4 regions of the Bradyrhizobium sp. USDA 4510 genome follow, and region 4 is predicted to be linked to each of the others. Evidence: predicted binding sites of a transcription regulator. Region 4 holds the regulator's gene; each other region holds the start of a gene.
The links. The regulator PhoB, encoded in region 4, activates phosphate uptake and scavenging genes when phosphate is short. The targets are predictions, from matches to a motif close to TGTCATNNANCTGTCAT.
Positions count from the first base shown of each region.

Region 1: ACVMDN_RS31700 (esterase-like activity of phytase family protein) is a predicted target of PhoB. The motif match lies at 4,160-4,176, and genes of this name have one in related genera.
Region 2: phnF (phosphonate metabolism transcriptional regulator PhnF) is a predicted target of PhoB. The motif match lies at 1,540-1,556, and genes of this name have one in related genera.
Region 3: ACVMDN_RS21305 (Orn/Lys/Arg family decarboxylase) is a predicted target of PhoB. The motif match lies at 2,354-2,370, and genes of this name have one in related genera.

Region 1 is NZ_JBSSBT010000001.1:6,789,835-6,797,620, reverse strand. It holds gene ACVMDN_RS31710 (mucoidy inhibitor MuiA family protein) at 1-1,375, shown strand, start outside; gene ACVMDN_RS31705 (enoyl-CoA hydratase-related protein) at 1,545-2,381, shown strand; gene ACVMDN_RS31700 (esterase-like activity of phytase family protein) at 2,760-4,112, opposite strand; gene ACVMDN_RS31695 (heme ABC transporter ATP-binding protein) at 4,221-5,024, opposite strand; gene ACVMDN_RS31690 (FecCD family ABC transporter permease) at 5,021-6,121, opposite strand; gene ACVMDN_RS31685 (heme/hemin ABC transporter substrate-binding protein) at 6,118-7,068, opposite strand; gene ACVMDN_RS31680 (hemin uptake protein HemP) at 7,077-7,283, opposite strand; gene ACVMDN_RS31675 (TonB-dependent hemoglobin/transferrin/lactoferrin family receptor) at 7,535-7,786, shown strand, end outside.
Region 2 is NZ_JBSSBT010000001.1:1,491,012-1,498,797, reverse strand. It holds gene ACVMDN_RS06640 (carbon-phosphorus lyase complex subunit PhnI) at 1-378, opposite strand, end outside; gene phnH (phosphonate C-P lyase system protein PhnH) at 382-990, opposite strand; gene phnG (phosphonate C-P lyase system protein PhnG) at 995-1,456, opposite strand; gene phnF (phosphonate metabolism transcriptional regulator PhnF) at 1,585-2,310, shown strand; partial or broken gene ACVMDN_RS06620 (patatin-like phospholipase family protein) at 2,411-2,571, opposite strand; gene ACVMDN_RS06615 (LexA family protein) at 2,990-3,271, opposite strand; gene ACVMDN_RS06610 (IS630 family transposase) at 3,311-4,441, shown strand; gene ACVMDN_RS06605 (DUF1269 domain-containing protein) at 4,634-5,134, opposite strand; gene ACVMDN_RS06600 (Na/Pi cotransporter family protein) at 5,477-7,183, shown strand; gene phnE (phosphonate ABC transporter, permease protein PhnE) at 7,232-7,786, opposite strand, start outside.
Region 3 is NZ_JBSSBT010000001.1:4,599,846-4,607,631, forward strand. It holds gene ACVMDN_RS21290 (ester cyclase) at 1-102, opposite strand, end outside; gene ACVMDN_RS21295 (tetratricopeptide repeat protein) at 360-956, shown strand; gene ACVMDN_RS21300 (DJ-1/PfpI family protein) at 1,157-2,308, shown strand; gene ACVMDN_RS21305 (Orn/Lys/Arg family decarboxylase) at 2,415-4,772, shown strand; partial or broken gene ACVMDN_RS21310 (N-acetyltransferase family protein) at 4,791-5,341, shown strand; gene ACVMDN_RS21315 (dodecin) at 5,685-5,906, opposite strand; gene ACVMDN_RS21320 (HdeD family acid-resistance protein) at 6,152-6,733, shown strand; gene ACVMDN_RS21325 (COG4315 family predicted lipoprotein) at 6,866-7,252, opposite strand; gene ACVMDN_RS21330 (bestrophin-like domain) at 7,511-7,786, opposite strand, start outside.
Region 4 is NZ_JBSSBT010000001.1:7,322,820-7,330,605, reverse strand. It holds gene pstA (phosphate ABC transporter permease PstA) at 1-478, shown strand, start outside; gene pstB (phosphate ABC transporter ATP-binding protein PstB) at 475-1,293, shown strand; gene phoU (phosphate signaling complex protein PhoU) at 1,400-2,116, shown strand; gene phoB (phosphate regulon transcriptional regulator PhoB) at 2,262-2,972, shown strand; gene ACVMDN_RS34145 (GcrA family cell cycle regulator) at 3,213-3,725, opposite strand; gene ACVMDN_RS34140 (aspartate aminotransferase family protein) at 4,213-5,421, shown strand; gene argF (ornithine carbamoyltransferase) at 5,421-6,347, shown strand; gene ACVMDN_RS34130 (Hsp33 family molecular chaperone) at 6,569-7,570, shown strand; gene apaG (Co2+/Mg2+ efflux protein ApaG) at 7,680-7,786, opposite strand, start outside.

The DNA.
Region 1 (7,786 bases), 530 kb from region 4:
GCCGCAAAATCTCTCCGAGATCGACAAGCGCATCGAGGCGCTGAACGATCAGCGCGCCGATTTGCAGGGACTGATCAGCGCGGCCGAGGCGCGGCGCAAATTTGCCGAGCGGTTTGCCGAGGCGTCACCCGCGGGCCTCGGCGAAAAGGGCGAGGCGCGTCCGCTCAGCGAGTGGCGCGCGGCGTTCTCGGCGGTGGCCGACGAGGTCGCAACCGCCGACAGCGCGATCCGTGACGCCGAGCGCAAGATCCGCGTGATCGACCGCGATCTTGCGCAGCTCGCAGCCGATCGCACCAGCAAGCCGCCGAGCAAGGTCGAGGTGCGGATCGATGTCGCCTCGCAGGCGGCGACCAAGGCGACCTTGCGGGTCACCTATGCGGTTCCCAACGCGCGCTGGACGCCGCTCTATGACGCCCGGCTCGACACCGGCGCCAAAGACCGCAAGCCCGCGATCGAACTGGTCCGCCGCGCCGAGATCACCCAGTCGACCGGCGAGGACTGGTCGAGCGTGGCGCTCGTCGTCTCCACCGTGCGGGTCGCGCGCGGCGGCAATGCGCCCGACCTCCGCTCGCTGATCGTGCAATATCCGCAGCCGCCGCGGCCGCTGGCGAAGCTTTCGGGAGAGGCCAGCATGCGGTCGCGCGAGGCGCTGGCACCCGCGCCGGCCGCCGACGCGGTTCAGCAATTCCGCTTTGGTGGGGGACGCATGGACGAACTGGAAGCCACCGCCGAGGTCGGCGCCTTCCAGGCCACCTTCAAGATTCCCGGCCGCGTCAGCGTTGCCGCCAATGAGGGCGCGAAGAGCCTGCGCATCTCGACGGCGACCATCACCCCCGATCTCGCGGTTCGCGCCGTTCCGGTGATCGACCCGACCGCGTTCCTGGAAGCGAGCTTCGTGCAGGCCGACGATGCGCCGTTGCTGCCGGGGCAAATCTCGATCTACCGCGACGGTATCTTTGTCGGCCGCAGCCGGATGGCCACCGCCGCCAAGGACGAGACCGTGCGGCTCGGCTTCGGCGCCGACGACAAGGTCAAGATCGAACGCACGGTGGTGAAGCGCAACGAGGGCTCCGCCGGCCTGATCGTGACCACGTCGAAGACCGACGAGCGCGCCTTCAAGACCACGGTGCGCAACGGCCACGACTTCCCGATCAAGGTCGCGGTCCAGGATCAGCTCCCGGTCAGCGAGAACGACGATATCGTGGTGGAGATGCTGCCGTCGTCGACGCCTGCCACGACCACCAATCTGCGCGACAAGCGCGGCGTGCTGGAATGGGCGTTCGAGGCCAAGGCCGGTGATATCAGGGACATCAATTTCGCCTGGCGAATGCGCTGGCCCAAGGACAAGGGCGTCGTGATGGTGCCGGCGGGCTAGAGCCCGTGCCGGGGCTCTAGCGTTGTTGCTTGACGCGTTTTCTTCACACGAACCGGAACCCACTTCGCTTGAAAACGCTTTGAGGACCTGCGTCATCTGCCGATGACAACCCTCCCGATCTCGGGCATCACTTTGCCAAAGGCAACAAAGCCTGAGATCGGGAGGATCCATGAGCTACCAGCACATCATCGTCGATGATCCGCGTCCGCGCGTCCGCCGCATCACGCTGAACCGACCCGAGAAGCGCAACGCGCTGAACAATCGCCTGCGCGGCGAGATCTTCGAGGTGCTGGAGCAGGCCGACCGCGATCCCGAAATTTCGATCTCGATCCTGCGCGGCGCCGGACCCTGCTTCTCGGCGGGCTACGATCTCTCCGCCGACAACCGCGTCGACCAGCCCTATCATTCGGCATCCGGCCCCGGCCAGTGGTCGCGCCATGTCGTCGAGGGCTGGTTCTCGATCTGGGATCTCGCAAAGCCCGTGATCGCGCAGGTGCACGGCTATTGCCTCGCCGGTGGCACCGAGCTCGCGACCGCCTGCGACGTGGTTTATGTCGCCGACGACGCCCAGATCGGCTATCCGCCGGTGCGGCTGATGAGCCCGCCCGACATGCAGTATCACCCGTGGCTGGTCGGCATGCGACGCGCGATGGAATTGATGCTGACGGGCGACGCGATGTCCGGCCGCGAGGCCGCCGAATGGGGCTATGCGACCCGGTCGTTTCCGCTCACCGAACTGGAGGCGAAGACGCTGGATTTCGCCGAGCGCGCGGCGAAGGTGCCGATCGAGCTTCAGCAGCTCAACAAGCGTAGCGTCCACCGCGCGATGGAAATCATGGGTGCCCGCGCCGCGATGCGGGCCGGCACCGAGATCCAGGCGCTGGCCTTCACCACCGAGGCCAGCAAGGCCTACATGGCAGGCTTCCGACGCGACGGCGGCAGCGTGAAGGCCCAGCTCGACCAGCGCGACACGACGTTCGGAGATTACCGGACGAAGAAGGAGTGACGATCACGCAAGCCGCGCGCTGAGCTGTATCACCGTCACCCTGAGGAGGCCGCAAAGCGGCCGTCTCGAAGGGCGGCAGCCCGGCTCTCCGCGCGGCTGCATCGGGGGCCGTGCATCCTTCGAGGCTCACCCAGCGGCGCAATTGCGCCGCAAGGCTCGCACCTCCAGCGACAAAGGCGTAGCCTTTGCGCGGGGAGGACGGAATGGCTGTCGTGCCGGGATGAGCATCACGCTATCCGCATATTCGCTGTCATGCCCCGCCTTGAGCGGGGCATCCAGTACGCCGCGGCCCATCCACTAAGTTCGGACGTCTCTGCAATACCGGGTCGCCCGGCCGAGCCGGGCAACGACACGCGTGTGATCGGCGAAAGCAGCCCTTCACTTCGCCTTCAGGAACTCGCCGACCTCGAGCAGCACGAACTCGTCGTCATCGGCCTTGTTCGGGTCGCGGCTGGAGGAGAACGGCAGGTTGTTGTCGTTGCCGACGATGATGTGGGTCTCGTCGACCCGGTCGACATTCTCGATGGTGAAGAACGGGAAGGTGTAGACGCCGTCGTTGAGCGGCTTGCGCGCCTTCTTGTTCGGATCGCGGATCTTCATCAGGTCGATATAGGCGATCTTGCGCACCGGCTTGCCGACATTGGCATCGGACAGCTCGATCTTGTAGACGCGCTTGAACTTGGCGAGGTCAGGAAAACAGTTCTCGCCGCGCTGGCCTTGCGGGCAGGCCTTGTCGGCGGTGCCTTCGCCATTGTCGCGCTCGATCACGAGGCCCTGGGCCGGATCGATCATGTTGAAGTCGCCGATCGCATTGCCGTTCTGCTCGAACGCATATTGCCAGTAGCGTCCAGTGAACTTCTCCGCCGCGACGTCGAATTCCAGGATGCGCGAGGCTTCCTTGCCGTCGACCTTCTCCCAATCCTTCTTGTCGGCATCCCACAGCGGCCCCTCGAGCAGGCCGTAAAGGAACTTGCCGTCCTTGGAGGAAGCAAAACCTTCATAGCCCTTGGAGCGGCGCAGGTTGACGTTGGTGTAGCTGGCGCCGGGCGCGCCGGGCGACTGCACCGCCCAGTGATCCGGCGAGCGCACCGGCTTGCCGTCGGCGACGGTCTCGAACACGGCGAGGATCTTGCCGGTCTTGTCGGCCTTGAGGATGTAGGGCCCGAATTCATCGCCGATCCAGAAAATGTCGTTGATGATCTGGAAGCCTTCGGTGTCGAAATCGGCACCGGTCAAATAGCGCTTGGCGGTGTCCTCGTGGACGATGCGGAACGGCACCTTCCTGTCGGGATCGTGCAGGAACACGGTCTCCTGACGCTCGATCTTGCCGCTCGCCCAGTCGATCTTGTGCCGGTTCAGGTACAGCATCGAGTCTGCCGAGTTGTAGCGCGAGCCCATGCCGTTGTCGGTGATCACCCAGAACGAGCCGTCGGGCATCACCTTGATGCCGGAATGGCCCTGCAGCGGCTGGCCTTTGAACGGCAGCGACACGCCGGTCGGCCGCTCGTACGATTTGCCCATCACGGTGCCGATGGCGTCGACGCGCTTGCCGGTGGTGTATTTGCCCGAGGTCTTCAGATCATCAGGGGCGTCGGCGGGCGCGTCGATGAAGCTCTCCGCCGGCATCACGGCGTGTCCCGCCAGCGTCGCCGGGAATTCGCCCTCACCCTGCGCGAATGCCGATGTGGCGAGCAGGATCGAGGCGACGGAGCAGAGCAGGGACAGGCGCATGGTTGATCTCCCAAAGGATAAACGATGCGGTGTTCTCCGAGCCGCCTGTTACAGCCGGCTGACAGTTTTGTGAACCGCGGATGTTGCGGCGGGATAAGGCTTGCGGCGTTACGTCGCCTTGCCCGCCGGCTGCATCGTCTGCGGCAGCAGGAACGGCACGCCACCTCCGGTATAGGCGATCGCAGCGTCGATCTCGAAGATCTCGCGCAGCGTCTCGGCCTTCATCGCCGCCGTACGGTCGCCGTCGACGGCAAGCCGGCCGCGGTGCAGCAGCAGGATGCGGTCGGCGAACCGCATCGCGAGGTTGAGGTCGTGCAGGATCGCGATCACCGCGGTGCCGCGGGCGGCGCGCCGCCGGGCCGTTTCGACCAGGTCGATCTGGTGCCGCAGATCGAGGCTCGAGGTCGGCTCGTCCAGCAGCAACAGTCCCGGTCCATGCAGCGCTTCGCCGCAGGCGAGCTGCACCAGCACGCGGGCGAAATGCGCCCGCTGCTGCTCGCCGCCCGACAGCGTCGGCAATTGCCTGAAACGGAAACGCGCGAGCCCGACCTCGTCGAGCGCCGCCTCGACCAGCGCGCGCGCCACCGCGCGCGGGCTTTCGCCGGCGCCCATGCTGACGATTTCCTCGACGGTGAACGGGAAGGTGACGTTGACGTGCTGCGACAGCATCGCGCGGTGCTGCGCCAGCGCGCGCGGGCCGTAAACCTGCAGGTCGCGCTGCCTCAGCCTGATCGCTCCGCGCGACGGGCGCAGGTCGCCCGACAGCATCCGCAGCAGGGTCGATTTGCCGGCGCCGTTGGGACCGACGATCGCGACCATCTCGCCGGCACCGATCTGCAGCGACACCGCATCGACCAGCGTCGCGCCGCCGACCGTCATCGATACCGACTGTGCTTCGAGCAGGGCCGTCATAGCGACACCAGCCCGCGCTGCCGCAGCAGCATAGCGAGGAAGAACGGCGCGCCGATCGCTGCCGTCAGGATGCCGATCGGCATTTCCGCGGGTGCCACGATGGTGCGCGCCACGGTGTCGGCGCCGACCAGGAGGATGGCGCCGAGCAGCGCGGAGGCCGGCAGCAGCAGCCGATGCGCGGGCCCGATCACCAGCCGCAACAGATGCGGCACCACGATGCCGACGAAACCGACCACGCCGCAGACCGAGACCGCGACCCCGGTCATCGCCGACACCAGCACGATCGAGATCCGCTTCAGCCGTTCGACGTCGACGCCGCTGTGGAACGCCTCCGCCTCGCCGAGCACCAGCACGTCGAGCCCGCGCGAGATCGAGAGGCAGGCGACCAGCGCGACCGCCAGCACCGGCGCCAGCGCCGTGAGCTTGCTCCAGGTCGCACCGCTGAGCGAGCCGAGCAGCCAGAAGGTGATGTCGCGAAGCTGGCGATCGTCGGCGACGAACACCAGAAGGCCGATGCCGGCATTGGCGATCGCGGCGATCGCAAGCCCGGCCAGCAGGAAGATCGCGATCGATGTCCGGCCGCCGCGGCTGGCGATGCCGTAAAGCACGACGGTCGTGATCAGCGAGCCGGCAAAGGCCGCGATCGGCAGCAGCTGGTGTTGCAGGAAGCGCAGGCTTTCGCCGAGATGGCTGTCGGTGAACACGATCGCGGCCGCCGCGGCAAACGCGCCGCCGGAGGAGACGCCGACCAGCGCGGGGTCGGCAAGGGGATTGCGGAACAGGCCCTGCATGATCGAGCCTGATACGGCAAGGAGGCCGCCGACCATCGCCGCCGCCGCGATCCGCGGGATGCGGATCGACCACACCACGAGCTGGTCGCGTGCGAGCAGCGGGTTGGCGACACGATCAGCCCAAAGCCCAAGCGCCGCCGGAAGCCGAGCCATTGGAATGCCGGCAGCCCCGACCGTCAGGGCGACGAGGGCGGTGCCTGCGAGCGCCGCAAGCAGGCAGAGCAGGGTGAGTGTCGCGGCCGGCCGCAGCGACATGCCGGCGCGCCGTCGTTTCGCACGCCGGCGGCGTTCGGCCAGCACGCTCATTGCCGGCAATTCGCGGTCAGCGCTGCCGGCTTGAAGTAGTCGGCCTCCGGCGCCAGCGCCGGATAAAGCTTGACCGAGAGGTCGCGTGCCGCGGCCGCGGTGCGCGGTCCGAAGCCGAGCAGATAAAGGCCTTCCATCGAGATGAAGGCCTTGTTGGCCGCGACCGGCGTCAGCGCGAAGGCCGGATGCGCGAACACGGCATCCGACGTCAGCGAATCCTTGCCGCGATCGATCGACAGCACGACATCCGGTTTCGCCGCCACGATGGCCTCGTCATTGACCGGCTTGTAGCCGTCGTAACCATCGATGGCGTTGACGCCGCCGGCAAGCCGGATGATCTCGTCCGCCGCGGTCTTGTGGCCCGCCGCCATCGCCCGGCCGTTCAACAGCGACATCACGAACATCACGCGCACCGGCTTCGTTACCTTGGCACGCAGCGCGCGCAGTTGCGCGAGATCGCTCTCCACCGCCGTGGTCAGGCAGGCGGCGCGCGGATCGGCGCCCATGGCGTGGCCCACCAGTCTGATCTTCTCGACCAGCCCGGCCTCCGAGAACGTCTCCGGCACCAGCACCAGCGGCACCTTGGCCGCCTCGAGCACGTCCATGGTCTCCTTCGGCCCTGAGCCCTGCACCGCGAGCACCAGCGACGGGTGCAGGCCAAGCACGCCCTCCGGCGACAGCTGACGCATGTAGCCGACGTCGGGCTTCTCGCGCAGCGCAGCCGGCGGGTAGAGGCTGGTCGCATCGACGCCGGCGATGCGGTCCTCGAAGCCGAGGGCGTAGAGGATCTCGGTGATCGCGCCGCCGATCGAGACGATCCGCGACGGATTGTCGATCACGACGTCGCGGTCGCGCGCGTCATGCACGGTGATGCCCTCGGCCGTCACGGCTTCGATCGGCAGCAGGCAGGAGAAGGCGAGCAAAGCGAGCGTGCGACAAATTGTCATCGGGGCCGTCACTTGGTCAGGATCAGCTTGTTCTGCGAGGTCAGCCGCAACCGGTAATGTTCTTCGCCGTGCGTGATGATGATCTCGCGCTCCGCAGCGAACAGGTCGCGGCTGTCGAGACGATTACCGCGCATGATCAGCGTTTTGGCCGCGCCGGATGCAGGCTCGGTCTGCTTTCCGGCTGCGTCGATATTGTCTTCGGAAGCTGCGGACATATTGTGGTGCTGCGCCTGCGAAAATTTTCAAATGGTGTTTGCTTGTATAAGCGGACGAAGGCGCATTCCAACGGCGGCACTTTACAATCGATATAAACAGCGCTGCCGCATTCTTGACCGTTTTGTTGCCGGCTCGTAACCAATCCTCACGCGATGCAGGCGGGTGACTTGCATCGCGATGTAGCCAGCAAGCCGCTCGTCGGAGCGCACGCCAGCCAAACCAGAAAAGCGATGATCAGGCTGGGGCTAGAATGGCTGATGGGGCTAGGGTTTCGCGCGCCCTGATTTTGGGCGCGTCGGTGTTTTCATTTGCGGCAGCACTGCCGGAACGCGGTTTCGCGCAGACCGCCGATCCGTCGGCTGCGCATCCTTCTACCGAGCGGCTGAAGCAGGCCAAGCGGAAGCCGAAGCCGGCGGCCGAAGCTCAGGCGGCGTCGGCGGCGATGAATGCGCGCGCGCAGATCGGCGCGGTGCCGGTGCAATCGCTCGACACCATCACGGCG
Region 2 (7,786 bases), 5.8 Mb from region 4:
ATGGGTGTAGTCGAAGGTCGGCCCCAGGATCTGGCCGCCCGGAACGTCCTTGAAGGTCGAGGAGATCCGCCGCCGCACCTGCATCTCGCCGGTGTTGACCGGCTCGGTGGCGCCGAAGCGCGGCAGCGTGGCGCGGAAGGCGCGGACCAGGAAGATCGCCTCGATCATGTCGCCGCGCGCCTGCTTGATCGCGAGCGCCGCGAGCTCGCGGTCGTAGAGCGAACCTTCGGTCATCACGCGATCGACGCCGAGCGCGAGTTGCTCGGAAATCTGTGCCAGCGTCACCTCGGGCACCTCGCGGTCGCCGCGCCGCTCATGCGCGAGCAGACGATGGGCGTTCTCGATGGCGCGCTCGCCTCCCTTGACGGCTACATACATCGCTCACACTCCGCTTGCGATCAGCCGCGTGGTGCGCGGGATCGCCACAATGGCATCGTCATGGACCAGCACGACATCGATGCCGCGCGGGAACAGGGCTTCGTTGATCGCAAGCCGCTGGAACAGGTCGCGCGGCTTGATCATCGCCTGCAGCACGGCGCTGCCGTCGATGCCGGGCCCTTTCAGCTCGAAGGCCGGCCCCTGCGACAGGCTGTCGACCTGCAGGATCAGCGTGGTCGACCGGTCAGGATATTCGCTGCTGCCGAATGCAAAGCGATCGAGCGCCGGCAGGCTCGCGGCATCGCCGATCAAAGCGAAGCTCGCGATCGAGGAATCGGCCACCACCGGCGCGCTGGCGTGAAACTTCAGCCAGCGGGCGACGTCCGGCGTCGCCGACATCGCAGCGTCAAGCCAGATCGGCGTGTCGTGATCGAACAGCGTCAGCGCGATCGCGGCCGAGCCGCGCATCATGCCGGCGGGCGTTCCGACGCTCGCGGCGACGCGCTGCACGCTGCCCGGGCGCGCCATCGCATCCATCACGGAACGGAAAGTCGACTGCGCCGACAGCACCTTGTCGGCAAAGCCCGCGGGCATTTCGGCAATCGTCGTCATTGCATCATCCCTCACCGCGCACCATCGTGTAGAAATCGACCCGCGTCGCCGCGGTTTCCGCTGCCTTGCGGCCGCGTTCGGCGTTCATGGCGACGCGCAGCGGCGCGATCACCTTGGCCTCCACCTCGCCGGACAACTCCGCCGACTGCACCATGGCGTCGCACAGCGCGATCATCTGCGCCTTCCGCGCGTCGCGGCCGAGCGTGTAGCCGAAGCCGACCTCGCCGGTCGCAAGCCGCACCGCCGCGCGCGACACCGTCGCCTCGCCGAGATTGAATGGCGCACCGTCGCCGCCGATCCGCCCGCGCAGCATCACAAGGCCGTTTTCCGGCTCGCGCAGGTTCTCATGCGCGGGCACCGCGATCGCGGCCAGCCTGCCTGCGATGTCCGTAGCGGCGGCGTGCGCCAGCACCATCATCGCGGCCTTGCGCTGGGCCTGTTTGCTGTTTGGTCCGGTCGAACTCATGGTCGAACTCATGGGCAAACCTTTGGGCAACCTTGCTTGCATCAAGTTGTCTATGATACTAGACAACTTGATAGCGGAGCGCCATGACTGTTTCGTGACAAACCAAAGATTTCTGGTATCACCGCGCCATGAGCATGCAGGAAAGTTCCGGCGTCGCCTTGTGGCGGCAGGTCGCCGACGGCATCGAGCGCGGCATCGCTGACGGTCGCTTCGCCGCCGGCGAAAAGCTGCCCGGCGAGATGGAGATCGCCGAGACGTACCGGGTCAACCGGCACACCGTGCGGCGGGCGCTCGCCGCATTGGCCGAGCGCGGCCTGGTGCGCGCGGAACGCGGCAGCGGCACCTATGTCGAAGCCCAGCGCCTCGCCTATCCCTTGCGCTCACGCACGCGATTTTCCGAGATCGTCGGCGCCGGCGGTCACGAGCCGCGCGGCCAGCTGATCGATGCGAGCAGCGACACCGCCAATCGCGAGATCGCGCGCGAGCTCGGCCTGAAGATCGGTGCGCCGCTGATCCGGATCGAAGCGGTGCGGCTCGCCGACCGGACGCCGATCTGCGTCTCCACCACCTGGCTGTCGGCCGAGCGGTTTCCCGATGCCGGCAGCGTGTTCGCCAACGTCCGCTCGATGACGAAGCTGCTCGGGCATTACGGCGTCAAGGACTACCACCGCGCCTCGACCCGGATCACCGCGGCGATCGTCGATGCGACCGACGCCGCGCGACTCGACCTGCCGCTGGGACGGCCGGTGCTGGTGGTCGACGCAACCGACGTCGACATGCTGGACCAGCCGCTGGTGACCAAGCGCTCGCGCTTCGCCGCCGAGCGCGTGGAGTTTCTGGTCGAGAACGGCTGACAATCCCCTTTGTAATCCGAACTAAACGGTCGAGCCCTGCAAGGCCCGATGTCTTGTTACACACGCCCACCACGGCCAGTATGAACGTTGGTCGTCGTCAGGTGCCCGATATTGCCTCGCTGCGCAACCACGGCTCATCCATGAGCCGATCGAGCACCCCCCAGGTAAAAGCGCGGTACGATCCACTGCCCTCAGCGCGAGATCGACCAGCACGGTATCGCGCACTTGGCCCGCGCGTGTTTGCGGCTCCTTCAAGGACATGGCGGGCTCCGACTGCCGTGCGGCCACGTCGCGGCCGGCGAACGATAGACAAAGCAGCCATCAGCTCCTGCCGGGAAGCGGTTGCGGGAGTGGTTGCGGACGCTGGATTCCTGGCCGCCCAGGTCTCGGAGGCCGAGTGACCGGGCGGTGGCCTGGCCGGCGCCATCCGTGCCATCCCGCCGGACCACCCCAACCCATGCCGCGCCTTGAACCAAAACCACACCGATACCAACCGCCGCCGCGCCATCCCCTGCTGTACCAACAGTAGCGGTGGCCCCTCCAGGTGAATTGGACAGTTTCCGCGAGACGAAGCTCGTCGGCGGCCTGGCGCAGACCCAGCGGCGCAATAAGGCCGGCCTGCGAACGACCGCTGGTCGCCGTGATCGCCACCGAAGCAATCCCAAGTGCTAGTGGCTCGTCACAGTGATTTTGACGGTTTGATACCGAGCCAGCTTAGGATCGGCAAGTTCTCTGGCGGCACGAGGATTTCGATGCTTCTGGGGATATCGGCTCGACGGCGAATGAGGCCGTTACGTTCGAGCGTGACGATCATCTGATGGACTGAGGGCGGGCTAACACCGAAGTGACGCTGCATGTCGGCTTCGGCGGGGGGCCGTCCGAACATGTGCGAGTAGGTATAGATGAAAGCCAGATAATGGCCCTGCTTCTCGGTAAAGCGTGCGCCTGATTTTTGACTCATGGATCGATTCGTCCGGAGCCTCCGACAGGGAGGCGAACGATGAATGTACGGTACCGGGTTGAATTGAGCCAAGCCGAGCGAGAGGAACTGACGGCGATGCTGAGCGGCGGCAAGCATGCCGCTCGCAAACTCAAGCGGGCCCAGATTTTGCTGGCGGCCGACATCGGCAGCCGCGACGAGGAGATTGTCCGGACCGTCAGAGTAAGCGCCTCCACCGTCTATCGGACCAAACGCCGCTTGGTGGAAGGCAATCTCGATCGGGCCTTGAGTGAGGAGCCGCGTCCCGGTGCGGAGCGCAAGCTGACCGGCAAGGAGGAAGCCCTGCTGGTGGCGACCGCATGCGCCAAGCCGCCCGCTGGCCGGAGGCGCTGGACGCTGGCGCTGCTGGCCGACGTGATGGTCAAGCTCACCGATCATGACAGCCTGTCGGGCGAGACCGTGCGCCGCCGGCTGGCCGATAATGACCTCAAGCCGTGGCGCAGGGACATGTGGTGCATTCCCCATGTCGATGGCGAATACGTCGCCCGCATGGAAGATGTGCTCGATCTCTACGCTGAAGCGCCTGATCCCGAGCGGCCGCTGGTCTGCTTCGACGAAACCCCCGTCCAGCTCATCGGCGAAGTGCGCCAGCCGATCCCACCCGAGCCGGGAAAGCGCGAGCGTTACGATTACGAGTACCGCCGCAACGGCACCGTCAATCTCTTTGTCGCCCTCGATCCGCATCGGGCCTGGCGTAACGTCAAAGTCACCGAACGGCGCACCGCCGTGGATTATGCTCACTGCATGCGCGAACTCGTCGATGTCCATTACCCCAAGGCCGCCTGCATCCGTGTCGTGCAGGACAATCTGTCGATCCATGCCCCCGGCGCCCTCTACCAGGCCTTTGCCCCCGCCGAGGCCCGCCGCATCCTGCGCCGCCTCGAGTTCCACTACACCCCGAAACACGCCAGTTGGCTCAATATGGTCGAGATCGAGATCGGCGTGCTCCAAGGGCAGTGTCTCGGCCGCCGGATCGACGATCCAAAACGCCTTAGAAACGAGATCGCAGCATGGGAGCGGCAGCGAAACAAAACTCGCGCCCGTATCAACTGGATGTTCACAACGGACAAAGCTCGCACCAAACTGGGGCGCGCCTATCCAGGCATACCCAAAGAGTCAAAATCACTGTGACGAGCTACTAGGCCCCATAGAAACAATTTGCGCATGATTTTCTCCCGGCTCCTGGCTGCGCGGAAGGGAAGCGACCGCGGAGCCGAACGCCGCAGCCAACCTCATCGCTGGCGATCCGCCCAAGGACCGATGCTGTTGCGCACTGATCCCCACGCAAGTCCGCAGCGTATTAGGCCGCCACAAGATCGGCGACTAGGCAGCCTTGGCCTGAGTTGCGGCTGCGAGCGCGTCGCGAAGGTGCTGCTCCTTCTTTTCATCGAGCGAGGTCGTCAGGACGATCCCTCCCGCATCCTTGATCGCATTGAGAACCTTGTCTGAGGTCATGGACTTGATCAGCAGGAACAGAACGGCATCTCCCGATTTCACCTTCGACGCGAGATCCTTCATGAACTGGTCTCTGATCCCGAAATCGGTCAGCGCACCGCTCAAAGCGCCTGCGCCGGCTCCGAGCGCCACGCCGAGAAGGGGATTCAGGAATACCATCCCCAAGAGCAGTTCCCAGAAGCTGCCACTGGCGGCGCCGGTCATGGTGGTGTTCACGAGCTGATTGAGCTTTACAGCGTCCCCGGTTTTGACTGCGATCACGGCATCGCTGATCGTGATCAGGTACTCGCTCTGAAGCTTGAGTATTTTTTGCCGAACTTCCTCTGCTTTGGCTTCGGATGGGTACACGATCGCAACGAGATCTGACATTGAACACTCCCTGATGGCTCGAAGTGCTGCCCCTATTCCGCGCGTGATGCACGGCCGAAACTTAGCATAGACCCGAAAGTCTCTTGCCGCGCATGCAGGCAGCTTCACAATCCCGAGATGTTTTTAGCGCTCAGTGCAATTGAGTAAGCGACATTGTCGCATGTGTCTCGAACAAGGACTCGCCGCAAGCCTGTGTGCCGCGCCCTTCTGAGTTCGACCCGTGCGACCAAAAAGCCGTCGCGGGATCGGCCGGATGACAAATCCTCATCCCGTGCTGACTTCAGGGCGCCGCTGCTTTAGGTTGATTGGTTCAATTGTCGGTGCACTGCGAAGAGAGCACGCATGTCGACGGCGATCTCGGTCCTCGGTGGAGTTGGTTTGTTCCTGCTTGGCATGAGCGTCATGACCGCCGGCCTCAAGGGACTCGCCGGATCCAAATTGCGGACAGTCCTGAGCAAGGCAGCAGCGACCCCGCTATCCGGGGCGCTGTGGGGCGCCATCGTGACCTTGATCGTGCAATCGTCCAGCGCCACGACGATGACCACCATCGGTCTGGTAAGCGCGGGCGTGCTGACCTTTCCACAAGGGCTGGCCCTGGTGTTCGGTGCGAACGTCGGAACCACGGGAACCGGCTGGCTCGTTGCGCTGATCGGCGTTCGCGTCTCCCTCACGGCCGCGGCGCTCCCGATGATTTTCGTCGGCGCATTGATCAAGCTGTTGGGCGGTGGCCGTGTATCCGCAGCGGGAGCAGCCCTTGCGGGGTTCGCGCTGGTGCTGTTCGCGCTGACGACCCTGCAGCAGGGCATGGGAGGACTAGCCGAACGGTTGCACCCGGCGGACTTGCCGGCCGTTCTCGGCGCCACCTGGTGGGCCGGCTTGTACGGGGTGCTGGCGCTGGCCGTCGTCGGACTGGTGATGACCGCCGTGATGCAATCGTCGACCGCGGCTATCGCGGTGACGCTCTCGGCACACTATGCTGGAGCCATCGGCCTAGACCAGGCATGCGCACTGATCATTGGGCAGAACATCGGAACGGCGACCAGTTCCGCCATGGCGGCAATCGGCGCGAGCAGCACCGCCAAGCGATTGGCCTTGGCGTACATCCTGTTCAAGCTGATTGCGGCGGCTATTGCGCTGGTGCTCTTCCCCGTGACCATTCCCCTTCTGGTCCGCGCCTCAGACAGCATTGGTGGTGTAACGCTGCTTGCAGCTTATCACACCGCCTACAACGTCATCGGCGTCCTGGTGCTGCTGCCTGTGATCAATGGCTTTACCCGGTTCGTCGAGCGCATCCTGCCCGAACGAGGCTCACCGCTGACCAGGTGCCTGGATCCGGCAGCGCTCGCGACCCCGATCGCAACCGTCGAGGCAGTGCGACGCACGGTCGCGCGCGCGCTTGAAGCGATGTGCGGATCATTGGCGACAGCACTGTCAACAGCGAGTCAGGACGCCCCCGTCCCGGCGAGACAGAACACAGTGCCAGCGGGGGAAGCTGCCTCTGCCCTGCGCCAGGCGCAGGAGTTCATATCAGAAGTAAGTGGACCTCCTGAATCGCAGAATGAGCAGCGGCGGCTCACCAGCACGGTACATGCACTTGACCACGCGTCTCGCCTGGCCGAAACCTTCGGCGAGGAAATCGAACTCGGTCGGCTCCCCAGCGGCTCCCAGGACATGCGCGCGGTGGAACTCTGCGTGGAGGCCATGCGTAGCGCGGCATCGCTCGCCGCTGAAGTCGCCGTCGTGCCCGACGCTTCCGATTCCGCCAGAAAGATCAAGCCGAGAACTGCGCCGACGCGGTCGCTCCACCCAGAAAAGGCACTCGCCACAGCCAGGACATCGACCGAGCAGGCCCTTGCGCATCTGGAACACTGCGCGAAAGCACTCGGCGAAGTGCGGAGAGACCACCGCAAGGCCACGCTCGACTCAGTGGCGAATGGAACGACGATCGCGGACGACGCAATCGCTCGCGTCGATACCGTACGGCGCCTTGAAACGCTCACGCATCACGCCTGGCGCTCCGTCGCGCATCTTCACGATCGCAGCGCATAGTGCGGTACAAAACTCGAGGCCCCCGCAAGAGCAGGGCGAGGCAGGGTCCTACACCACGGCGCGCTGGCCGATGATCGCAAAGCGCAGCTTGCTCGAGATGAAGTCGATCGCGGCAACCGCGATCAGGATCATCAGGATCAGGAACGATACCTTCTGCCATTCCAGCACACGGATCTGCTCGGCGAGCTGCAACCCAATGCCGCCGGCGCCGACGATGCCGATGATGGTGGCCGAACGGGTATTCGACTCGATGAAGTAGAGCACCTGCCCGGCGATCACGGGCAGCACCTGCGGCAGCAGGCCGAAGCGGATCTCGTGCAGCGCGTTGCCGCCGGACGCGCGGATGCCCTCGACCTGCTTGCGATCCGCGGCCTCGATCGCCTCCGAGAACAGCTTTCCGAACGCACCGAAGTCCGACACCATGATTGCGAGCACGCCCGCGAACGGGCCGAGGCCGACGACGTTGATCCAGACCAGCGCCCAGATCAGCGTATCGACGCCGCGGATCGAGTCCAGGAAGCGGCGCACCGGAAAGCGGATCAGGTTCGAGGGGATGATGTTGCGCGCCGCCAGCAGGCTGACCGGGAGTGCCAAAACCGCGGC
Region 3 (7,786 bases), 2.7 Mb from region 4:
GCACACATCCTCGTCAACGAACTGACCGAGTTGCGGCCAGTCCTGGCGATTCAAACAGGCAATGTAGTTCCGGTAGATCTCGGCGAGGTCCGTTTTCATCATCGATCGTCCTCCTTGCCGCGGGTCCAGATGGCCATTGAGCATCTGAGTGCGATTCTAACACCGATGTCAGTTTCGACTCCGATGTCCGATGGCGCGAACGAAACACTCAGCCAGCGTGCACGTGAAAGCGCGACGTCCCGAAGAGACAGTGCGATTGCCGCTTCGGCAAACAATTTCTCAAACCGCGCGGAATGTCTCGCGCGATCGGGAGTTAGTGCTTCAGGTCAATAACTGTCCTTGTCAAATCGGAGGCGTACATGATCAAGTCACCGATGATGCTTGCGGCATTCCTGACAGCGCCGATCATTCTGTTCCCACCGCAGACCGCCGTCGCGGCTGGCGGAGGTGGCGGCGGTGGTGGTGGTGGCGACCCATACGGGTCGAGCTACGGCACTCCCGCGCCGTCCTATCCCCAGCAGAAGGACAGAAAGACCACGCACAAGGTCAAGAAGCCCTTCAAGCAGTCCGGCTTCGAAGACCCGGCGTTCCGCGACGGCTATCGCGCAGCCTATGCGACAATCTACGAACGCAACGACTACGCCGCCGCGATCGATCAGTTGCACGCACTCGGCCGCGATGATCAGCCGAACGTCGCGAACCTGATTGGCTACTCCTATCGCAAGCTCGGCGACTACAAGCAATCGCAGGTCTGGTACGAACGTGCGCTCAAGGCCGATCCGAACCACGTCCTGACGTGGAACTACTACGGCCTGTGGCAGATCGAACAGGGAAACCGCGACCAGGCGCAGTATCATCTGCAGCGGATCGCCGAGATCTGTGGCACCGAATGCGAAGAGTATCGGACGCTGGCGGCGGCACTGGAAAAGCCGCCGGGTACGAACCTCGTCTACTGAGCGCGTCGCGTAGCCCGCATGAGCGGAGCGACATGCGGGGAAGGACCGCCCCGGATGTCGCTGTCGCTTGTCCGGGCTATGCCTGTGAGCCGCGTTGTTCGCGTGTCCGTTTTTGCGGGAATTTCGCCGTTTTGGTCGACGTGACCAGCGAGTAGCTTGCGTGCCGGGCGACGCACGCGGATATTCTGAGATCGATCATCATGACCTGGCGGCTTCTCGCGTGGAGCGGCATCGCCGTTGCCGCGCTGGTTCCAATCATCGGCGGCATCTGGCTCTTCACCCTGCCCGCCGCATCGGCGTTCCGCGTTCCGCCGCCGATCGCGACGCAAGAGCACGACGCGATGCTCGCGGCGCTGAAGCCGCCGAAGCGGTCGCGCCCGCTGATCGCGATACCCGGCATCAACGACATGACCGAGACCACCGACTATCTGATGCCCTACGGCATCCTCAAGCGCGCCGATGTTGCCGATGTCGTCACGCTGGCGACGGGACCCGGTCCAGTCGCGCTGTTCCCGGTGCTGAAGGTCGAGCCTGATGCGACCATCGCCGCATTCGATGCCGCACATGGCGACGGCGCCGACTACGTTATCGTGCCGGCGATGAGCCGCGACGACGATCCGGCGGTCATGCAATGGGTCCGGCAGCAGGCGGAGAAAGGCGCCGTGATCGTCGCCGTCTGCGCCGGCGCCAAGGTGCTCGCCTCGACCGGCCTGCTCGACGGCAGGCGCGCCACCACGCACTGGTTTTACCTGAAGAACTGGCGCAGCAAACATCCTGAGATCCGCTATGTCGCCGACCGCCGCATCGTGGTCGACCACGGCGTCGCGACGACGACCGGGATTTCGGCCTCGATGCCGATGTCGCTGACCCTGATCGAGGCGATCGCCGGCCGTACCAGGGCTGAGGCCGTCGCGCGCGAGATCGGCCTGCCCGGCTGGGACGCGCGGCATGACAGCAACGCCTTCAAGTTCACGCGTCCCTTCGCGCTGACCGCCATCCGGAACACGCTGGCGTTCTGGAACCGGGAACAGCTCGGCCTCGCGCTTGCCCCCGGCGTCGACGAGGTCTCGCTGGCGCTGGTCGCCGACAGCTGGTCGCGCACCTACCGCTCGCATGCCGTGACCTTCGCCGCGACCGACGACGTCGTCACGACCCGCAACGGCCTGCGCGTCTATCCGCAAGTCGTGGCGCCGGATTGGTCCGCAGATCGTCTGCTGCCCGCGGTCGGCACCGCGCCGCCCGCGCAGGCGCTCGACCGGGCGCTTGCCGGGATCGAGACACGCTATGGCCGTGATACGGCCGATTTCGTCGCCGCGCAGCTCGAATATCCACGGGCTGACGCCGTGCAGTGAGGGATTGCGTCCCCAACAACGTATTCGATCCCCCATCCGCCCCATTGTCATCTGCCTGTCATGAATTGTGCCGACACGTCAGCGCCGGACCAGTTCGGGGACACGCATGGACTATTTCAAACGCTTCAACTTCCTGTTCGCTGCGCCGGTGTTCGAGGCCGACGACCTCGAGGGCATCCGCTTCAACCAGATCATCGCCGAGATCGAGCGCTCCGGCTTCGAGGTGGTTCGCGCCCGCAAGCTGGAGGATGCCGAGATCGCGGTGCAGACCGACGCCGCGATCGGCTGCATGGTGGTCGATTGGGGCAAGAAGGGACTTGAGGGCAAGACCGCGGCGCTGATCAACCTGATGCGCCGGCGCGGCCTCGACTTCCCGATCATCCTGTTGATCCGGCGCAAGCGGTTCGAGGACCTGCCGGTCGAGGTGCTCGATTTCATCGACGGCTACGTGTTCCTGTCCGAGGAAACCCCGCCCTTCATCGCCAAGAACCTGATCTCCAGGCTGAAGCAATATGCCGAGAATTTGAAGACGCCGTTCTTCGGCGCCCTGGTCGACTATGCCGAGGAAGGCAACCAGCTCTGGACCTGCCCGGGCCACAATGGCGGCGTGTTCTACAGCCGCAGCCCAATCGGACGGGTGTTCGTCGAACACCTTGGCGAAGCGGTGTTCCGCGACGACCTCGACAATTCCGTGCTCGACCTCGGCGACCTCCTCACCCACGAAGGGCCGGCGCTGCGGGCGCAGAAGGAGGCGGCCCGGATCTTCGGCGCTGAAAAGACGTATTTCGTGCTCAACGGCACCTCGACCTCCAACAAGGTCGCGCTCGGCTCGCTGGTCACCGACGGCGACCTCGTGCTGTTCGACCGCAACAACCACAAGGCCGCGCATCACGGCGCGCTTTTGATCGGCGGCGGCATCCCGGTCTACGTGCCGACGGTGCGCAACGCCTGGGGCCTGATCGGGCCGATGCGCTGGGACCTGCTCGACGAGGGCACGCTGCGCGACCACATCCGCAAGCACCCGCTGGTCAAGGACGAGAACGCCTGGAAGAAGGAGCGTCCGTTCCGGGTCGCCGTGGTCGAGCAGTGTACCTATGACGGCACCATCCACTCGGCCGAGATGATCCTCAAGCGGATCGGCCATCTCTGCGACTACATCCTGTTCGACGAGGCCTGGGCCGGCTTCATGAAATTCCACCCGATCTATGCCGGCCGCTTCGCCATGGGACTGTCCGATCTCGGCCCCGAGGCGCCCGGCATCATTGCGACCCAATCGACCCACAAGCAGCTCGCGAGCTTCTCGCAGGCCTCGCAGATCCACATCCGCGACCGCCACATCAAGGGCCAGAAGCGCCGGGTCGAGCATCGCCGCTTCAACGAAAGCTTCATGCAGCACGCCTCGACGTCGCCGTTCTACCCGCTGTTCGCCTCGCTCGATGTCGGCGCGCAGATGATGAAGGGCCGCTCCGGCGAAGTCTTGTGGGACGACACGATCCGGCTCGGCATCGAGCTGCGCAAGAAGATCCGCGCCGTGAAGCGCGAGTTCGAGGAGAAGGAGACGCGCCCCGAGCGGCGCTGGTTCTTCGAGCCGTTCGTGCCGGATCGCGTGAAGATCCCCGACGTCGCGCGCGAGAACGGCGTGCACAATGTCGCCTGGGAGACGATCTCGACCGATCAGCTCGCGACCAATCCGTCCTACTGGCAGCTCAGTCCCGGCGAGACCTGGCACGGCTTTCCCGAGCTGACCGCGGGCTTCGCGATGACCGACCCGAACAAGCTCACATTGCTGACGCCGGGCTTCGATCACGCCACCGGCGCCTATGCCGATCACGGCATCCCCGCGCCGGTGGTGGCGCAATATCTGCGCGAGAACCAGATCGTCGCCGAGAAGAACGACCTCAACTCGCTGCTGTTCCTGCTGACGCCCGGCGTCGAGGCCAGCAAGGCCGGCACACTGGTGTCGGGGCTCGTCGCCTTCAAGAAGCTGCACGACGACAACGCGCTGATCGAGGACGTCATCCCCGAATTCTTCCGCCGTCGCCCGCAACGCTACACCGGGGTGCGGCTGCGCGACCTCTGCGGCGACATGCACCGCTTCTTCCGCGACGGCGGCGTCAGCACGCTGCAGGCCAGGCAATTCCTGCCCGAGCACCTGCCCGAGATCGCGATGTCGCCGCGCCAGGCCGCACAATATCTCATCCGCAACGATGTCGACTATCTGCCGATCGACCAGATCTTCGGCCGCGTCGCCGCGACGCCGTTCGTGGTCTACCCGCCCGGCATCGCCACCATCGTGCCCGGCGAGCGGCTGTCGGAACGCAGCAAGCCAATGATCGATTACCTGAAGATGTTCGAGGCGAGCTTCAATGCGTTCCCGGGCTTCGAGGTCGAGGTCCAGGGCATCTACAAGGAGATCGACGACTCCGGCCGTGTCCGCTTCTACACCTATGTCGTGTCCGAATAGGCGAACGGACGCAACACAATGGAGAATGATCACAAGATCACCGTCCGTCCTTCCCGCGACAGCGACGTCGACGCCATGCTGTCGATCTACCGCCAACATATCCGCCGCGGCGTCGAGGAAAGCGTCGACGACAGCGGCACGCCGGAGCCCGACGATCTGCGCGACCGCCGCAAGAATCTGCGCAACACCCGCCTGCCCCACCTCGTCGCAATCTGTGACGGCGAGGTGGTTGGCTATGCCTATGTCGTGCTGTTCCGCAAGCGTCCGGCCTACCGCTACACGGTGAAGCATTCGATCTATGTGCATCACCGCTTCACCGGCCAGCGCGTCGGCGGCCGGCTGCTGCAGGAGCTGATCGACACCTGCGCCGCCGCCGGCTTCCGCCAGATGATCGGCTACATCGACAGCGACAACGCCGCCTCGCTCGCGCTGCACGACCGCTTCGGCTTCGCCCGCGTCGGGCATTTGCCCGGTGTCGCCTATCGGTATGGCACACCGTGATGGTGCAGCGCTCCCTCGCCGCCGGCGCCACCGCCCCACCGCCCCCCGCGCCGCTGTCGCGACGGTGATGGGCACGACACTTTCCATTCGTCGTCCCGGCGAAGGCCGGGACCCATAACCACAGGATTGGATTGGCAAGGAAGGCTGTGGCCCCAGCGTCGCGCAATAATCACCTTCGGTGGTTATGGGTCCCGGCCCCCCGTGCGCTATTGCGCACTAGGCCGGGACGACAGCGAATGTGTTGCGCGGCCGGTGAGTCATGCACCGGCATTCTCGCGGCCTCTGCAGCGCGAGTTTTGCATTTCGTTTCGCCGCTCTGATGACAGAGGGCGCAGGGAAAGCCGGATGCCGATCGCACCCATGGGTCCCGAGTAATCCTGCAGGCTGCAAGGCGCAAGCGACCTGAACGCCCTACTCCAGCGTAAAGCCGACCCGCAGCGCCACCTGATAGTGCCGGATCTTGCCGTCCTCGATATGGCCCCGCGTCTGCACCACCTCGAACCACTTCATTTCCCGGATCGTCTTTGACGCGCGGCTCACGGCGTTCTCGATCGCCGCCTCGATGCTCTTGTCCGATGATCCGACCAGTTCCAGGATTTTGTAGACGTGATCCTTGTCGTGCGTGGCGGGCATGTCGACCTCCTCTGTGGATGCGCGATCCGGACCGCTTGCGCTGCGGTTCGGACAGTCCATCGTCCGATGCGGGCCGGCCATCGTCAAAACCGACGAATGCTGCGCGGCAACACGCCGGACGAATTGAATAAACGTGTCGCGGCGCCTTTGGTGCCAGCATGCATTTCGTGCCAGCTGCGCACCCGCCCTTGTCCGGGCCTTGACCTATGGTAGCATGGTTTCATCAAGTATTCGGGAGCGATACGATGTCCACTGCGTCCAGCTCACCCGCCACACCTCCTCACAGCCTCGGATCCGGGCTTTCCAACCTCCGCGCCAAGTGGGGCTGGATCGTCGCCCTCGGGGTGATCTACCTGATCGCCGGCGTGCTCGCCTTCGGCAGCGTCTTCTTCGCCACCGTCGTCAGCGTGCTGTTCGTCGGCGCCATGATGATCGTCGCCGGCGTCGCCGAGATCATCAACGCGTTCCAGTTCAAGACCTGGGGCAAATTCCTGTTCTGGCTGCTGCTCGGCGCGCTCTATGTCGTGGCGGGCTTCATCACCTTCGAGAACCCGCTGCTCGCCGCGGCGACGCTGACGCTGTTCCTCGGCATCGCGCTGGTGGTGTCGGGCATCGTCCGCATCTTCCTCGCGTTCGGCATGAACTCGGAAGCGCCGTGGGGAATGGTCGCGATCTCCGGCCTGATCACGCTGGTGCTCGGCGCCATGATCCTGGCGCGCTGGCCGGTCTCGAGCCTCTACGTGCTCGGCATCTTCCTCAGCGTCGACCTGATCTGCGCCGGCGTGAGCTGGATCAGCATGGGCATGGCGCTGAAGCGCAGGGCGTGAGGCGCGATCGTCGCCTCAGGCACGATCGACGGGTGGGTTAGCCTCAAACTAACCCGCCGCATGTTTCGCGTGCGGAGAGATGGCGGGTTGCGCTGGCGCTAACCCGCCTACGCTCAATCCGCCTGCAAGCCCTCAGGGCTGCGCGAGATGCCAGGCGCCGTTCAGGAAACCGTCGCCGGTGATGTCGCCGGCCTTCTGGTCCTTGGCGAAGGTATAGAGCGGCTTGCCCTTGTAGGCCCACTGCTTGGAGCCATCGTCACGCGAGATGATGGTGTAGCCGCCTTCAGCCTTGTCGCTGGCGTCAGCCTTCAAGACCGGCCAATTCGTCGCGCACGGGCCGTTGCAGGCCGACTTGCCTTCGGAATCCTTGTCGAAGGTGTAGAGCGTCATGCCCTTGGCGTCGGTGAGGACCGAGCCCTTCGCGGTGGTTCCGGTCTTGGTCGGCGGCGCGGCAAAGGCCGCCGAGGCGAACGCAAGCGACACGGCGGTGGCGAGCGCGAGCGAGATCGATGTCTTCATGATGTCTCCTGTTCGAATGCAAATGGCTTGCATGCGTAAGGACGCCGAAGGGCGCGCACTATTCCGCTGACGGCGCGCGAAGAATTTTCGGGATGGCGATCAATGCGAGGGGAATAAAGCCGCAGGCGCGTGCCGATACCGTCCCGTAGCCCGCATGAGCGGAGCGACATGCGGGAGCCGCCCGGATATCGCGGAGCCTGTCATCGGGCGCGCGTTCGCGCGACCCGTTGGCTCATCCGGGCTACAACACCGAATGTGCTACCGCCTGATCTCCTCCGCCGCGCGCACCAGCGGGCGGTCGGAGAGCTGGATCGGGCCGGAGAACGGCGTACTCATTTCAAGGATCAGATAGATCGCGGCCGAGATCAGCGCCGCGGCGGCGACGGTGGTCGAAATCACCACCGCGTTGCGCGGCGCGCGAAAGCCGAGGGTGGCGAACATCAGCGTCAGCCACCCGACCAGGATGCAGATCAGCGGCGACGGAAACGAGCCGTCGGACTGCTCGACAAAGGTCCAGCGCTGCTGCACCGCCTG
Region 4 (7,786 bases):
GTTCATCTATGGTGCGGTGGTGGTGCCGATGCGCGGCTTCTCGGCGATCGCAGGCAGCCTTGCGCTCGCGGTGATCGTGATCCCGGTCGTGCTGCGCACCACCGAGGACATGCTGCTCTTGGTGCCCAATCCGCTGCGCGAGGCCGCCTCCGCGCTCGGCCTGCCGCGTTCGCTGGTGATCAAGCGGATCGCTTATCGTGCCGCGCGATCGGGTCTGATCACCGGTGTGCTGCTGGCGACCGCCCGCGTCGCCGGCGAGACCGCGCCGCTGCTGTTCACCGCGCTGTCGAACCAGTTCTTCAGCCTGGATCTGACCAAGACGATGGCCAACCTGCCAGTGACCATCAACAACTTCGTGCAGAGCCCCTACGCCTACTGGAAAGAGCTGGCGTGGAGCGGCGCGCTGCTCATCACATTCACCGTGCTCGCGTTGAATATCGGCGCGCGTATCCTTGGTGCCGAAAGGGCCGCAAAATGACCGAGCTTTCCGTCTCCACGACTGCCGCAGGCCACATTCCCCAGGTTCCGCTGCCGGAAGCGCCGCCGAAAGTCACGGTGCGCAACCTCAACTTCTATTACGGCGAGCACCACGCGCTGAAGAACATCAACCTGGCGCTCGGCACCAACCGCGTCACGGCGTTCATCGGCCCGTCCGGCTGCGGCAAGTCGACCCTGCTGCGCATTTTCAACCGGATGTACGACCTGTATCCGGGTCAGCGCGCGGTCGGCCAGCTGATGCTGGACCAGACCAACATTCTCGACCCCAAGCTCGACCTCAACTTGCTGCGCGCGCGGGTCGGCATGGTGTTCCAGAAGCCGACGCCGTTCCCGATGACGATCTACGAGAACATCGCCTTCGGCATCCGCCTCTATGAGAAGATCTCGAAGTCCGAGATGGACGACCGGGTCGAGAAGGCGCTGCGCGGCGGCGCGCTGTGGAACGAGGTCAAGGACAAGCTGAACGCCTCCGGCCTGTCGCTCTCCGGCGGCCAGCAGCAGCGCCTGTGCATCGCGCGCACCGTGGCGGTGCGTCCCGAGGTGATCCTGTTCGACGAGCCGTGCTCGGCGCTCGACCCGATCTCGACCGCCAAGGTCGAGGAGCTGATCCAGGAGCTCTCCGAGGACTACACGATCGCGATCGTCACCCACAACATGCAGCAGGCGGCGCGCGTCTCCGATAAGACCGCCTTCATGTATCTCGGCGAGCTGATCGAGTTCGACGACACCAACAAGATATTCACCTCACCGAGCGATCGGCGCACCCAGGACTACATCACCGGCCGGTTCGGTTGACCGGCGCATGATCCGGAAAAGTGGAAACCGGTTTTCCGATCAGGTCATGCTAAAATTCAGGACACGAAACCATGATCCCCGGGATCATGGTTGAGGGAGACAAGCGATGGCTTCTGAACATACCGCCAAGGCATTCGACAGCGACCTGCAGGAGTTGACTCGCCTGGTCGCCGAGATGGGCGGCCTGGTCGAACGGATGATTACCGAGTCGGTCGACGCGCTGATCCGTCGCGACGTCGCGCTCGGCAAGCGCGTGGTCGCCGCCGACATCGAGATCGACAATCTGCAGCGCAACATCGAAGAGCGGGCGGTGCTGACGATCGCCCGCCGCCAGCCGATGGCGATCGATCTGCGTGAGATCGTCAGCGCGATGCGCGTCGCCACCGACCTCGAGCGGATCGGCGACCTCGCCAAGAACATGGGCAAGCGCGTCGCGGCGCTGGAGAGCGATTTCCAGCCGCTGAAGCTGATCCGCGGCCTCGAGCACATGACCGACCTCGTGCTGTCGCAGGTCAAGTCGGTGCTCGACGCCTATGCCGCGCACGACCTGCCGGCGGCGATGAACGTCTGGAAGGGCGACGAGGAGGTCGATGCGATCTGCACCTCGCTGTTCCGCGAACTGCTCACCTACATGATGGAAGATCCGCGCAACATCTCGTTCTGCATCCATCTGATGTTCTGCGCCAAGAACATCGAGCGGATCGGCGATCACGCCACCAATATCGCCGAGACCGTGTTCTACATGATCGAGGGCCAGCAGATCACCGACAAGCGCCCGAAGGGCGACATGACCACTTTTGCCACCACGGTGCCGGGCAACTGAGGCATGATCGGCAAGCACGGAACCGGCAAGAGCGAAACTGGATGATCCTCGCGACAAATCGTTTCCGCGGGGACTATGCTCAAGGAAGTAAGCGTTTCGGTTTGCGTCTGGGCAACGGATCACCACAGAGAAAGAACTTAAACCGATGAGCGCACGCATTCTGGTAGTCGAAGACGAGGAAGCGCTGACGACGCTGTTGCGCTACAATCTCGATGCGGAAGGCTACGATGTCGAGACGGTGGGGCGCGGCGACGATGCGGATACAAGGCTGAAGGAGCGCGTTCCCGACCTCGTGGTGCTGGACTGGATGCTGCCGGGCCTGTCCGGCATCGAACTGTGCCGCCGCCTGCGGGCGCGGCCCGAGACCAAGCAGCTTCCGATCATCATGCTGACCGCGCGCGGCGAGGAAAGCGAGCGCGTGCGCGGGCTTGCCACCGGCGCGGACGATTACATCGTCAAGCCGTTCTCGGTGCCGGAGCTGCTGGCGCGGGTGAAGGGCCTGTTGCGCCGCGCCAGCCCGGAGCGGCTTGCGACCGTGCTGACCTACGGCGACATCGAGCTCGACCGCGAGAAGCGCCGCGTGGCGCGCTCGGGCCGTCCGATCGATCTCGGGCCGACCGAGTATCGCCTGCTCGAATTCTTCCTTGAGCATCCCGGCCGCGTGTTCAGCCGCGAGCAATTGCTCGACAGCGTCTGGGGCCGCGACATCTACATCGATGAGCGCACCGTCGACGTGCATATCGGCCGCCTGCGCAAGCTGCTCAATCCGGGCCGCGAGCAGGATCCGATCCGCACTGTGCGCGGCGCCGGCTACGCGCTCGACGACCGCTTTGCCAAGGCCGAGCCGCAGCCGTAACGGCCATGCGGCATTCATAAACCGCAACACGGCGTCGTCCCGGCGAAACCCGGGACCCATACGCTGCGGCCAGCGCAATCGGCACGCGGCCAGACGGCTTTCTAACAACACCCATTCGTGGTTATGGGTCCCGGCCTGCGCCGGGACGACGCTGGTGATATAGCCGGGCTGGGTCACACAAAAAAATCCCCGCTTTCGCGGGGATTTGTCTTTGAGGTCTTCCGTCGTTTTCCCGAGTGCTCACTTGATCTGCGGTTTCGCCGACGGCCGGCGGCGATCGGCGGCGGGCTGGTAGGCGACGCGCGAGTGATGCGCGCAATAGGGCAGGCCGCCGAGCGCTTTGCCGCCGCAGAAGAAGAATTCCGGGCTCGAGGGATCGCCGACCGGCCAGTGACAGGTGGCCTCGTTGAGCTCGAGCAGCGACAGCCGCTGGCTCATCGGCACCACATTGTCGTAGGAGATCGGATCGGGCTCCATCTCGGCCTCGAAGGCGTGCGCCAGCGCGGTGTTGCCGCGCGAGACCGGGCGCGCCACCCGCATCATGTGCTGGGCGGGGCGGGCCTTGCGCTGCCGCGGCGCGGCCGTGGAGGGTGCCTTGGCGCGGCCGGAGAGGCCGAGCCGATGCACTTTGCCGATCACGGCGTTTCGCGTCACATTGCCAAGTTCCGCCGCGATCTGGCTGGCCGACAGGCCGGACTCCCAGAGCTTCTTCAGCTGCTCGACGCGATCGTCGGACCAGGTCAATACAGTCATCGCATTCTTCCCTTCGCGTAGCGCCGGCCAATCATTGGAGCGGCGCTGCGAGCCAATCTGGACAAATATCCCTGCGGCCAGAATCCCTTAGCCCTCGCCGGGCACGGTGTTGCGCCCGAACGTTTACGCGAGACACAAAGGCTACTTAGAGGGTCCAGTACCGCCGCACGAGATGTCGTACCCGACAGGCCAAACGCTACAATATGGCGTGACTCTGGCGCAAGAGTCCGCGGTCGTGCGTCCACATGTTCCCACACAGTTAAGCATCGCGATGAGGCTTTTCCACCGCACCGGAATGCTCCGGATTGCGCTCGTTTCGCATTGCAGGAAGGCCACTTCGTGGCGATTGACACTTACCGACCGCAGCATAGAATGCCCGCCACGTGCCGCCCGCAAAGGCGGCCGTTTTGTTTTCCGAAGCTGGCCGTTGCTGCGCTGGCGTCAAGGCGCGCGGCAATTGTCGGCTTAAAAACCGTCAGTGATCGTCATGACCAACGCTGCCACGTCGCATCTGCTCCCCGTCTTCGCCAGGGTCGATCTCGGTTTCGAGCGCGGTGAGGGCGCCTGGCTGATCGCAACCAACGGCGACCGCTATCTCGATTTCACCTCGGGCGTCGCGGTCAACGCGCTCGGGCACGCGCATCCGCATCTCGTCAAGGCGCTGCAGGAACAGGCGACCAAGCTCTGGCACATGTCGAACCTGTTCAAGAGCCCGGACGGCGAGGTGCTTGCCGCGCGGCTGTGCGAGCAGAGCTTTGCCGACTTCGTGTTCTTCTGCAATTCCGGCGCGGAAGCGATGGAGGGCGTGATCAAGCTGGTCCGCCACTATCACTTCTCCAAGGGCCATGGCGAGCGCTACCGCATCATCACCTTCGAGGGCGCCTTCCACGGCCGCACGCTGGGCACGCTGGCGGCGACCGGCTCGGCGAAATATCTCGAGGGCTTCGGCCCGCCGATGGACGGCTTCGACCAGGTGCCGCATGGCGACATCGACGCGGTGAAGAAGGCGATCGGTCCGCACACCGCCGGCATCCTGATCGAGCCGGTGCAGGGCGAGGGCGGCGTGCGCTCGGCGCCACAGGCGTTCTTCAAGGCACTGCGCGCGCTGTGCGACGAGCACGGCCTGCTGCTCGCCTTCGACGAGGTGCAGACCGGCATGGGCCGAACCGGCGAGCTGTTCGCCTACAAGCGCACCGGCGTCACGCCGGACGTGATGTCGCTGGCCAAGGCGCTCGGGGGCGGTTTCCCGATCGGCGCGGTGCTGGCGACCGCGCAGGCCGCGGCCGGCATGGCGCCCGGCTCGCACGGCTCGACCTTCGGCGGCAATCCGCTCGCGGTCGCCGCCGCCAATGCCGTGCTCGACGTCATGCTGAAACCCGGCTTCTTCGAGCATGTGCAGAAGATGTCGCTGCTGCTCAAGCAGAAGCTCGCCTCCGTCGTCGACCGCTATCCCGGCGTGCTGTCGGAGGTACGCGGCGAGGGGCTGTTGATCGGCGTCAAGGCCGTGGTGCCGTCGGGCGACCTGATCGCAGCGCTGCGCAGCGAGAAGCTGCTCACCGTCGGCGCAGGCGACAATGTGGTGCGGTTCCTGGCGCCGCTGATCGTGACCGAGTCCGAGATCGACCAGTCGATCACCGCGCTCGAGCGCGCCTGCGCGACATTGTCGGTGGCGCAGCCGAAGAAGGCGGCTGGATAATGAGCAAGCCGGTCCGTCACTTCCTCGATATCAACGAGCTGCCGCTCGGCGAACTGCGCAACATGCTGTCCGCCGGAGCCGCCATGAAGGCGAAGCTGAAGGCGCATGAGAAGGGCAGGAAGCCGCTCGAAGGCAAGACGCTGGCGATGATCTTCGAGCGCCCGTCGACCCGCACAAGGGTGTCGTTCGACGTGGGCATGCGCCAGCTCGGCGGTGAATCCATCATGCTGACCGGCGCCGAGATGCAGCTCGGCCGCGGCGAGACCATCGCCGACACCGCGCGCGTGCTGTCGCGCTATGTCGATGCGATCATGATCCGCATCCTCAACCATGACGCGCTGCTCGAGCTCGCGGCTCACGCCACCGTTCCCGTCATCAACGGCCTGACCCGGCGTTCGCATCCCTGCCAGGTGATGGCCGACCTCATGACCTATGAGGAAAACCGCGGCTCGATCGAGGGCAAGACCGTGGCCTGGACCGGCGACGACAACAACGTGCTGGCCTCCTGGGCGCATGCCGCCGAGCGGTTCAAGTTCCAGCTCAATGTTGCGACCCCGCCGGAGCTGTCGCCGAAGAAGCCGATGCGCGACTGGATCAAGGCGACCGGCGCGCCGATCATGCTCGGCACCGATCCGGAAGCCGCCGTGCGCGGCGCCGACTGCGTCGTCACCGACACCTGGGTGTCGATGGGCGACAAGGAGGGCGAGCACCGCCACAACGTGCTGCGGCCCTATCAGGTCAATGCCAAGCTGATGTCGCTCGCCAAGCCGGACGCACTGTTCATGCACTGCCTGCCCGCGCATCGCGGCGAGGAGGTCACCGACGAGGTGATCGACGGGCCGCAATCCGTGGTGTTCGACGAGGCGGAAAACCGCCTGCATGCGCAGAAGGGCATTCTGGCCTGGTGTTTCGACGCGGTCGCGTAGTCGGAGATCAGTAAGCGTTGTCGTCCCGGGCAAGCGAAGCGCGACCCCGGACCCATAACCATCGCTGTCAATCGTTGCGAAGGCTGGGGCACCAGCTTGATGCAAGCAACTCACATCGGTGGTTATGGGTCCCTGCTTTCGCATGCTTTCGCAGGGACGACGGAAACATCCGCGTTAGTGAACCCCTTTATTTCATGGTCCGAGACCCCAGATAGAGCGCCATGGTTTCACAATCCCCCGACATCAAAATCACGCCCGAGGCGCCGGTTCGCGCGCCCTCAGCGGTTCCGGTCGACGATGCCGTGCTGGCATTCGAGGTCGGCGCGCTGGACCTGCGCGGCCGGCTGACCCGGCTCGGCCCCGCGCTCGACGAGATCCTGCACAAGCACGATTATCCGCCCGCGGTCGGCAAGCTGCTCGGCGAGGCGATCGTGCTGACCACGCTGCTCGGCTCGTCGGTCAAGTTCGAGGGCCGCTTCATCCTGCAGACCCGGACCGAAGGTCCGGTCTCGCTCCTGATCGTGGATTTCCAGGCGCCCGACCGGCTGCGCGCCTATGCGCGCTACGACGCATCGCGCCTCAAGAATGGCCAGAGCTCGGGCGAGCTGCTCGGCAAGGGCCACCTTGCGATGACCATCGATCAGGGCTCCAACACCAGCCGCTACCAGGGACTGGTCGCGCTCGACGGCGGCGGCCTGGAAGAGGCGGCCCACGAATATTTCCTGCGCTCGGAGCAGATTCCGACGCGGGTGCGGCTTGCGGTCGGCGAGGAGATGCGCGGCGGCGAGGGCGGCAAGCTGCACTGGCGTGCCGGCGGCATCCTGCTGCAATTCCTGCCCAAGGCGCCCGAGCGCGCCAAGCAGGCCGATCTGCATCCCGGCGATGCGCCGGAAGGCACGGCCACGCATAGCGTGCCGGACGATGACGCCTGGGTCGAGGGCCAGTCGCTGATCTCGACCGTCGAGGACGTCGAGCTGATCGATCCCGATCTGTCCGGCGAGCGGCTGCTCTATCGCCTGTTCCACGAACGTGGCGTGCGTGTCTTCAACCCGCAAACGCTGCGCGCGCAGTGCTCCTGCTCGCGCGACGCGGTGTCGTCGATGCTGAAGAGCTTTGCGCCGAACGACCGCGCCGAGATGGTCAAGGACGGCAAGGTCGTCGTGACCTGCGAGTTCTGCTCGTCGGTGTATGAATTCACTCCGCAGGAAGCCGGCGTGGAGTAGACGCGTTCGTCATCGTAGCCCGGATGAAGCGCAGCGAAATCCGGGGCCGCTCCAACCGCGGATGCACCTGCCCCGGATTGCGCTTCGCTCCATCCGGGCTACGCAGGCGTCAGTTCAGCACCCTTTTGCCGCCCGGGCTCGGGCTGTCCAGCGAAAATGTCGGCACGTCGATGTCGAAGCGCTCGCCGGCTTCGGTGACCATCTGATAGCTGCCGG